Linked DNA regions of Panacibacter ginsenosidivorans. The protein of the gene in region 2 interacts with the protein of the main gene of each other region in a pairwise test. Links are inferred from orthologs where the notes say so. Each region holds a gene or a part of one and is shown on either strand. Other genes may lie near its edges.

The links. The genes of interacting proteins can lie anywhere in the genome.
Region 1: the proteins of FRZ67_RS12570 (region 2) and FRZ67_RS11855 interact in binary tests that used the Escherichia coli proteins (3 or more experiments, as listed by UniProt). The link is inferred for Panacibacter ginsenosidivorans from one-to-one orthologs.

Annotation. Positions count from the first base shown.
Region 1 is NZ_CP042435.1:2,797,854-2,801,480, reverse strand. Bases 394-3,325 are described here. They hold FRZ67_RS11855 (cytochrome c oxidase subunit I), read left to right. Parts: upstream 394-913; coding sequence 914-2,737; downstream 2,738-3,325. Other genes in these bases: cyoE (heme o synthase), read left to right, coding at 2,859-3,325; FRZ67_RS11860 (cytochrome c oxidase subunit II), read left to right, coding at 394-849. In the rest of the region: more of FRZ67_RS11860, read left to right, coding at 1-393; more of cyoE, read left to right, coding at 3,326-3,627. UniProt on the Escherichia coli protein: Cytochrome bo(3) ubiquinol oxidase is the terminal enzyme in the aerobic respiratory chain of E.coli that predominates when cells are grown at high aeration.
Region 2 is NZ_CP042435.1:2,977,086-2,980,646, forward strand. The notes cover bases 277-3,142. They hold FRZ67_RS12570 (methionine aminotransferase), read right to left. Parts: upstream 2,344-3,142; coding sequence 1,210-2,343; downstream 277-1,209. Other genes in these bases: FRZ67_RS12565 (2-phosphosulfolactate phosphatase), read left to right, coding at 360-1,082; FRZ67_RS12575 (AIR synthase related protein), read right to left, coding at 2,476-3,142. In the rest of the region: FRZ67_RS12560 (glycoside hydrolase family 125 protein), read right to left, coding at 1-234; more of FRZ67_RS12575, read right to left, coding at 3,143-3,561. UniProt on the Escherichia coli protein: Shows aminotransferase activity with methionine and histidine as substrates, and to a lesser extent also with phenylalanine.

The sequences.
Region 1 (3,627 bases), 180 kb from region 2 along the record:
TGGGTTACTTTAATCATTACCGGGATTGTATTTGTAATTACTCAATGTATTTTATTTTGGTTTGCATACCGCTACCAGGAAAGTGAAAAGCGCAAGGCATTCTTTTTCCCGCATAACAATACAATGGAAATAGTGTGGACCGTGGTGCCCGCCATTGCTCTCACAGTTTTAGTAGTAATTGGTCTTCGCAACTGGTTTTCCTTTACCGGAGATGCGCCTAAGAATGCGATGCAAGTAGAAGTTACAGGGAAGCAATTTGGTTGGATATTTCGATACTCAGGAAATGATGGTGTGTTTGGAAAAAAGTACTTCAGAATGATTGATCCTGCGGATAATTCACTTGGTTTGAACTGGCGTGACAGTGCTGGAATTAATGTTAAAGATGATGTAGCCGCACATGATGATATTGTTACAGAGCAAACAATGTATGTAGTAAAAAATAAACCGGTAAAACTCATCATTGGTTCACGTGATGTAGTACATGATGTAGGTTTATCCTGGTTCCGATTAAAAATGGATGCCGTTCCTGGTACGCCTACAACTTTGTGGTTTACGCCGAAGTTTACTACTAAAGAAATGAAAGAAAGTACGGGCAACCCGAATTTTCAATACGAAATTAGTTGTGATCAAATGTGCGGAAACGGACATTATTCAATGAAAGGGGTTATTGAGGTGGTTACGCAAGCCGAGTATGATGAATGGATGGCTAAACAAAAGCCTGCTTATTACGCTGCTTTTCCTGATAAAGACCCCGCGAATATTAAACCTGCTACTCCGGCTTCTGATACCACAAAAGCAACTGCTGTTCGATTAAAGCCTGACTTAGAGGTAAAAAAAGAGAAAATTTAATATCCGCTCAGGCAAGAGGCCTGTTCGATCATAAGTTTTAATATAATTTTAAAGAACCTGAGATATGAGTAACGAAGCTGTTTTAGATCCTCACGTTGGTGGAATCATTCATCATGATACAGAGCATGGTGAACACCATGAGCATCATCACCATGAAACTTTTATTACGAAATATGTTTTTAGCCAGGATCATAAAATGATCGGTAAACAGTTTTTGATCACCGGTATGTTTTGGGCTGTAATGGGTGGTTTAATGTCAGTCCTTTTCCGCTTGCAACTGGGATATCCAGATTCAACATTTCCATGGCTTGAAGATATTTTAGGTAAATGGGCAAAAGGGGGGCATATAACAGCAGAAGCATATTATGCACTTGTTACTATGCATGGTACAGTGATGGTTTTCTTTGTATTGACAGCAGGGCTTAGTGGAACTTTTGCTAATCTTTTAATTCCCTTGCAGATTGGTGCAAGAGATATGGCATCGCCATTTATGAACATGCTTAGTTATTGGTTCTTTTTTATAGCAAGTGTAGTAATGCTGTCATCCATATTTGTAGAAACGGGTCCCTTTAGTGGTGGATGGACTGCTTACCCTCCACTTAGTGCATTAGGGGATGCATCGCCAGGTTCTAAAACAGGTATGGATCTTTGGATAATAGCGATGGCACTATTTGTTGTTTCTTCATTACTTGGGGGTCTTAACTATATTGCTACTATTTTGAATATGCGCACCAAAGGGATGAGTATGACCCGGTTACCACTCACTATTTGGGCATTATTTTTCACTGCCGTATTAGGCGTGTTGTCATTCCCTGTATTGCTTTCAGGGTTTATACTTTTGATATTTGATAGGAATTTTGGAACAAGTTTTTATCTCTCCGATATTTTTGTCAACGGCGTCGGTGCACTACCAAATGAAGGCGGAAATGCTATTTTATTCCAGCATCTATTTTGGTTTTTAGGGCACCCTGAAGTATATATTATTATTTTACCTGGTATGGGAATAGTATCTGAGGTAATGAGTGTTAATGCCCGGAAACCAATTTTTGGTTATATGGCTATGGTTGGGTCATTGTTTGCAATAGCAATTCTTTCATTCTTGGTTTGGGCGCATCACATGTTTGTAACAGGATTGAACCCATTTCTGGGATCAATATTCGTATTGTTAACATTATTGATAGCAGTACCATCGGCTATTAAAGTTTTTAACTGGCTAACCACATTATGGAGAGGAAACCTTCGTTTTACACCCGCAATGTTATTTGCAATTGGCTTTGTGAGTATGTTTATTTCTGGCGGGTTAACCGGTATATGGCTTGGGAACTCTGCATTGGATATTCATCTTCACGATACATATTTTGTGATTGCACACTTTCATATAGTAATGGGCGTTGCAGGAGTGTTTGGTATGTATTGTGGTATTTATCATTGGTTCCCTAAAATGTATGGACGTTACCTGAACAACAATCTTGGTTATATACACTTTTGGTTAACAATGATTGGTGCATACCTTATTTTCTGGCCAATGCACTATGAAGGTCTTGCGGGAATGCCGCGTCGTTATTACGATTACAGCGTTTGGGAAAGTTTTAAGCAATTTGCAGACCTCAACAGATTTATAAGTACAGTTGCGATGATAGTGTTTTGTGTCCAATTGTTATTCCTCTTTAATTTCTTCTTTTCAATATTTCGCGGAAGAAAGGTTACCAATCCTAATCCATGGGGTTCAAATACACTTGAGTGGACTACACCCATTAATCCTGGTCATGGGAACTGGGTTGGAGAAATACCTGAAGTTCATCGCTGGGCTTACGATTATGGAAGGGATGGTAAAGAGTTTGTTCCGCAAACTACGCCTATTGGGGCAGATGAAAGTACCAATCATTAGTCTTGAAGTATTACAAAATAAGATGTAAGTATTCTTAAATAGTTAATGCCCTGACTTATTCAGGGCATTTTCATAAAGCTTAATTTCTGGTTTGATGAAGAGTTTTCAATCTTCACATATAATGAGTAAATCACTTAATACTTCTACATCTTTTTCCCTTGCATCAAAGGTTAAAGATTATTTTTTGCTGATTAAATTCACGCTCAGTTTTACAGTGGTTTTTTCATGTGTGATCTGTTATCTGCTGGCTCCAAATATTGTAGCTTATGATCTTAAAATGATCATTATTTTATTTGTTGCTGGTATGCTCGTAACAGGAAGCGCAAATGCTATTAATCAGGCTTCTGAAAAAGATACCGATGCATTAATGAAAAGGACAATTAAACGCCCTGTAGCAAGTGGAAGGATGAATGTCACCGAAGCTTATGCGTTTGCTTTTATTGCCGGTATCGTAGGTGTGTGGCTGATGTATGAATTTTTCAATCTTTCATCTGCACTACTTTCTGCTTTCAGTCTTTTCTTATACGCATACATATACACGCCTTTAAAAAAAATCAGCTCAGTTTCCGTATTGGTAGGTGCTTTTCCCGGCGCTGTTCCGTGTTTGATAGGTTGGGTCGCGGCAACAAATGCATTCAGTCCTTTTGCAATTGTAGAGGGCACCTCAGTTTCAAATGCTGCAGGCTGGGCTTTATTTGGAATACAGTTTTTATGGCAGTTTCCGCATTTTTGGGCAATTGCCTGGGTTGCACATAATGACTATTCAAAGGCCGGGTTTAAATTATTACCTGGTGGAAATGAACCCACGAGAATGACTGCTTTGCAGGCAATAGCATATGCTGTAATGATGATACCTGTTGGCATACTGCCATTTTATTTTGGACTTACCG
Region 2 (3,561 bases):
ATCAAGTGTATTTGGAAAACAATTTTCAAACAGCCAGCCTAGTTCCTGATTGGGAATATCTTTCTTGATGCGTTGAATAGCTGCTTCAACTGCTTCGCTTGTAAATTTTCTTTGCGCAAGCGGAGGTCTGTTACTTGTAAACTCGAATTTATTCTTTGCAAAAAGATTATTGCTTAATAATAATCCTGCACCAACTATGCCTGCTGATTGTAAAAAATCCCTACGTGTGTTCATGATGAATTTTTTGTAATGATCGTTACCAAATGTAAGTACAAACTATGTTGGTTATGGCGCAATCTTTCTCATTTTACATTCAAAATTTATCTCTTCTGCTCTCTGTGTATATTTGCAGCCGAATTATGAACAGGAAATCTACGCTTCATACCATATTATCTCCAGGTCTTTTAGATCTTTACGAAGTAAAAGACAGTATTGTTGTTATCATTGATGTTTTTCGTGCTACTTCAACTATTGCCACTGCATTGTATAATGGTGCGACTAAAATTATTCCCGTAGCACAAGTTGAAGATTGCATTGCTATTGGCAAAAAATTGAATGCTATTACTGCCGGCGAAAGAGATGGAAAAATAATTGAAGGATTACAGCATGGCAACTCGCCTGCAGAATATTCTGCTTCTTTTATAAAAGGAAAAACATTGGTGCTTACGACAACCAATGGCACGAAGCTTTTGCATATGGCGTTAGAAAGTGGCGCGTCTGAAGTTGTTACAGGATCATTTCCCAATCTTTCTGCGGTGTGTGATCATTTGCTTGCGATGAATAAAAATGTAATTCTTGGTTGCTCTGCATGGAAGAACCGTTTCAATCTTGAAGACACACTATTTGCAGGCGCAGTTATTAATAGAATAAAAGAAAATTTTATTATGCATTGCGATAGCAGTCTTATGGCTGAAGATATGTACAACATGCATAAGCAAGACATGTACAGTTTCATTCGTAAAACCACGCACTGGCACAGGCTTGCTTCCTATGGTCTCGAAAGCGATCTTGAATATTGTGTAACACCAGATGTTGCGAATGTCTTGCCACAGTATAAAGATGGTGCTTTAATCGTGGAGTAATTTTTTGAGCCGGGCTTCGGAATAACTATTAAGTTTTTACTTGCGTCGCACTCTTGTACGCTTTGCTCAATACTGAACAGGAAGTACAATTGAGTGACACAACGAAGAAGAATAAAGAACAGAAAGCTTAGCTCATAATTTTATCTACAGCCTTCTTCAATGTTTCTTCTCTCTTGGCAAAACAAAAACGTACTACTTTATTGTCTGTTGCTTCTTTATAAAACGCACTTATCGGAATGGCAACAACACCTTTCTCTTTTGTTAATCGCATAACAAAATCTTTATCTGTTTCATTGCTGAATCCTGCATAACTATAGCACTCAAAATAACTGCCATGCGATGGAATTAATTTGAACGGTGTTGCTTGCATTAATGTTCTTAAATAATCACGCTTCTGCTGCATTTGATCACCTAACGATAAATATGCATCTTCATTCAACAGATATTCTGCAAGCGCAAACTGCACGGGTGAATTGCACGAGAAGCAATTAAACTGGTGCACTTTTCTAAACTCTTTCATAATATCTGCGGCGCTTATACAGTAACCAATCTTCCATCCTGTGCAATGATATGTTTTGCCAAAAGAAAAACATACGAAGGCTCTTTTCAACAATTCAGGATAAAGCAAAATACTTTCATGACGAATGCCATCGAAGATCAAATGTTCATACACTTCGTCACTGACAATATAAATAGAAGTGCCATCAACAATTGATTGCAATTGCGTCATATCATCTTTGCTCAGCACTGCGCCGGTTGGGTTGTGTGGCGAATTAATAATGATGGCTTTAGTTTTTGCATTCACTTTTTGTTTCACTTCATGCCATGGAATATTGTAAGTTGGATATTGTAGTGAAATGCGGATCGCTTTTGCACCATTGATCTCAATATTTGGAATATAGCTATCATATGCCGGTTCAAAAACGATCACTTCATCGCCTGCATGTAATATTGTTGTAAGTGAAGTGTAAATGGCGTATGTGCCGCCGGGTGTAACAGTTATTTGCGCAGCGGCATCAATAGATGTTTGATATAATTTTTCAATCTTTGCTGCAATACGTTGCGTAAGCAGCGGCAAACCATTCATGTGCACATATTGATTATGTCCATCCTGCATGGCTTTGTTTACAAGATTGGTCAACTCACTGCTCATTGGAAAATCAGGAAAGCCCTGACCAAGGTTGATAGCATTGTGTTCAACGGCAAGCTGGCTCATAACAGTGAAAATAGTAGTGCCAACATCAGGAAGTTTGGAAATCATATATGCAAGTAAATTTTCGTGTTTTCTGCTCAACAATAATGAGTGTTGCACAATGAAACTATTGTACAAGTGTGCGACGCAACAGCAGATGCACAAAGCTTTACAGCTGAGTACATAAAAAAGAAATGAATACTAATAAATAATCTGGTTTCCATTAACAGAAAGTATTAATTCTTTTCTTTCAGCAGCTTCTGTGTGGCCAACAATCTTTGCATCAATTCCTAATTGTTTAGCTGCATCAATCATTTTTATGGCAGCATTTTCATTGGTAAAAATTTCGAGGCGGTGGCCCATGTTAAATACCTGGTACATTTCGCGTTCGTCTGCACCGGAATTTTCCTGGATCAATTTAAAAATATATGGCGCTTCGAAAAGATAGTTCTTTACAACACGTAAAGGCTGAGGCAGGTATTTCATACACTTGGTTTGGCCGCCGCCACTGCAATGTATCACACCATCAATGTTTTCGAAATATTCTTCCAACAGTACTTTCATGAGCGGAGCATAAGTGCGGGTAGGAGAAAGCAGAAGCTTACCGATATTGACTCCCGTTTCAGTAATGTCGCTCATTTTATTTTTACCAATATATACTACTTCATCACTCAGCGTTGGTTCAAATGTTTCAGGATATTTTGTCGCATAGTATTTCTGCAGCACATCATGTCTTGCACTCGTTAATCCATTGCTACCAAGCCCGCTGTTGTATACTGTTTCATATGCCGACTGGCCATAACTTGCAAAACCAACAATTACATTGCCTGGCTTAATATTATCGTTTGTGATAAGTTTATTTTTTGGCCAGCGTGCCGTCATAGTTCCATTAACTGCAATGGTACGTACAACATCGCCAACATCTGCAGTTTCACCACCGAGATAATGAACGTTTACACCGAATTTTTTTAGTTCATTAAAAAACTCCTGTGTGCCATTAATTACTTGCTCAAGCACTTCGCCAGGTATGATGGTTTTATTACGATCAATGGTGGAAGAAAATAATAAATTATCATAGACACCTACACACAGAAGATCGTCAAGATTCATAGCTACAGCGTCCTGTGCTATTCCTTTCCATACACTTATGTCGCCGGTTTCTTTCCAGTATAGATAGGCCAGGATACTTTTTGTGCCGGCACCATCAGCATGCATGATATTTACAAAATCATTATCCCCGCCTATGAAATCGGGATACATTTTGCAGAAAGCGTTTTTGTATAAACC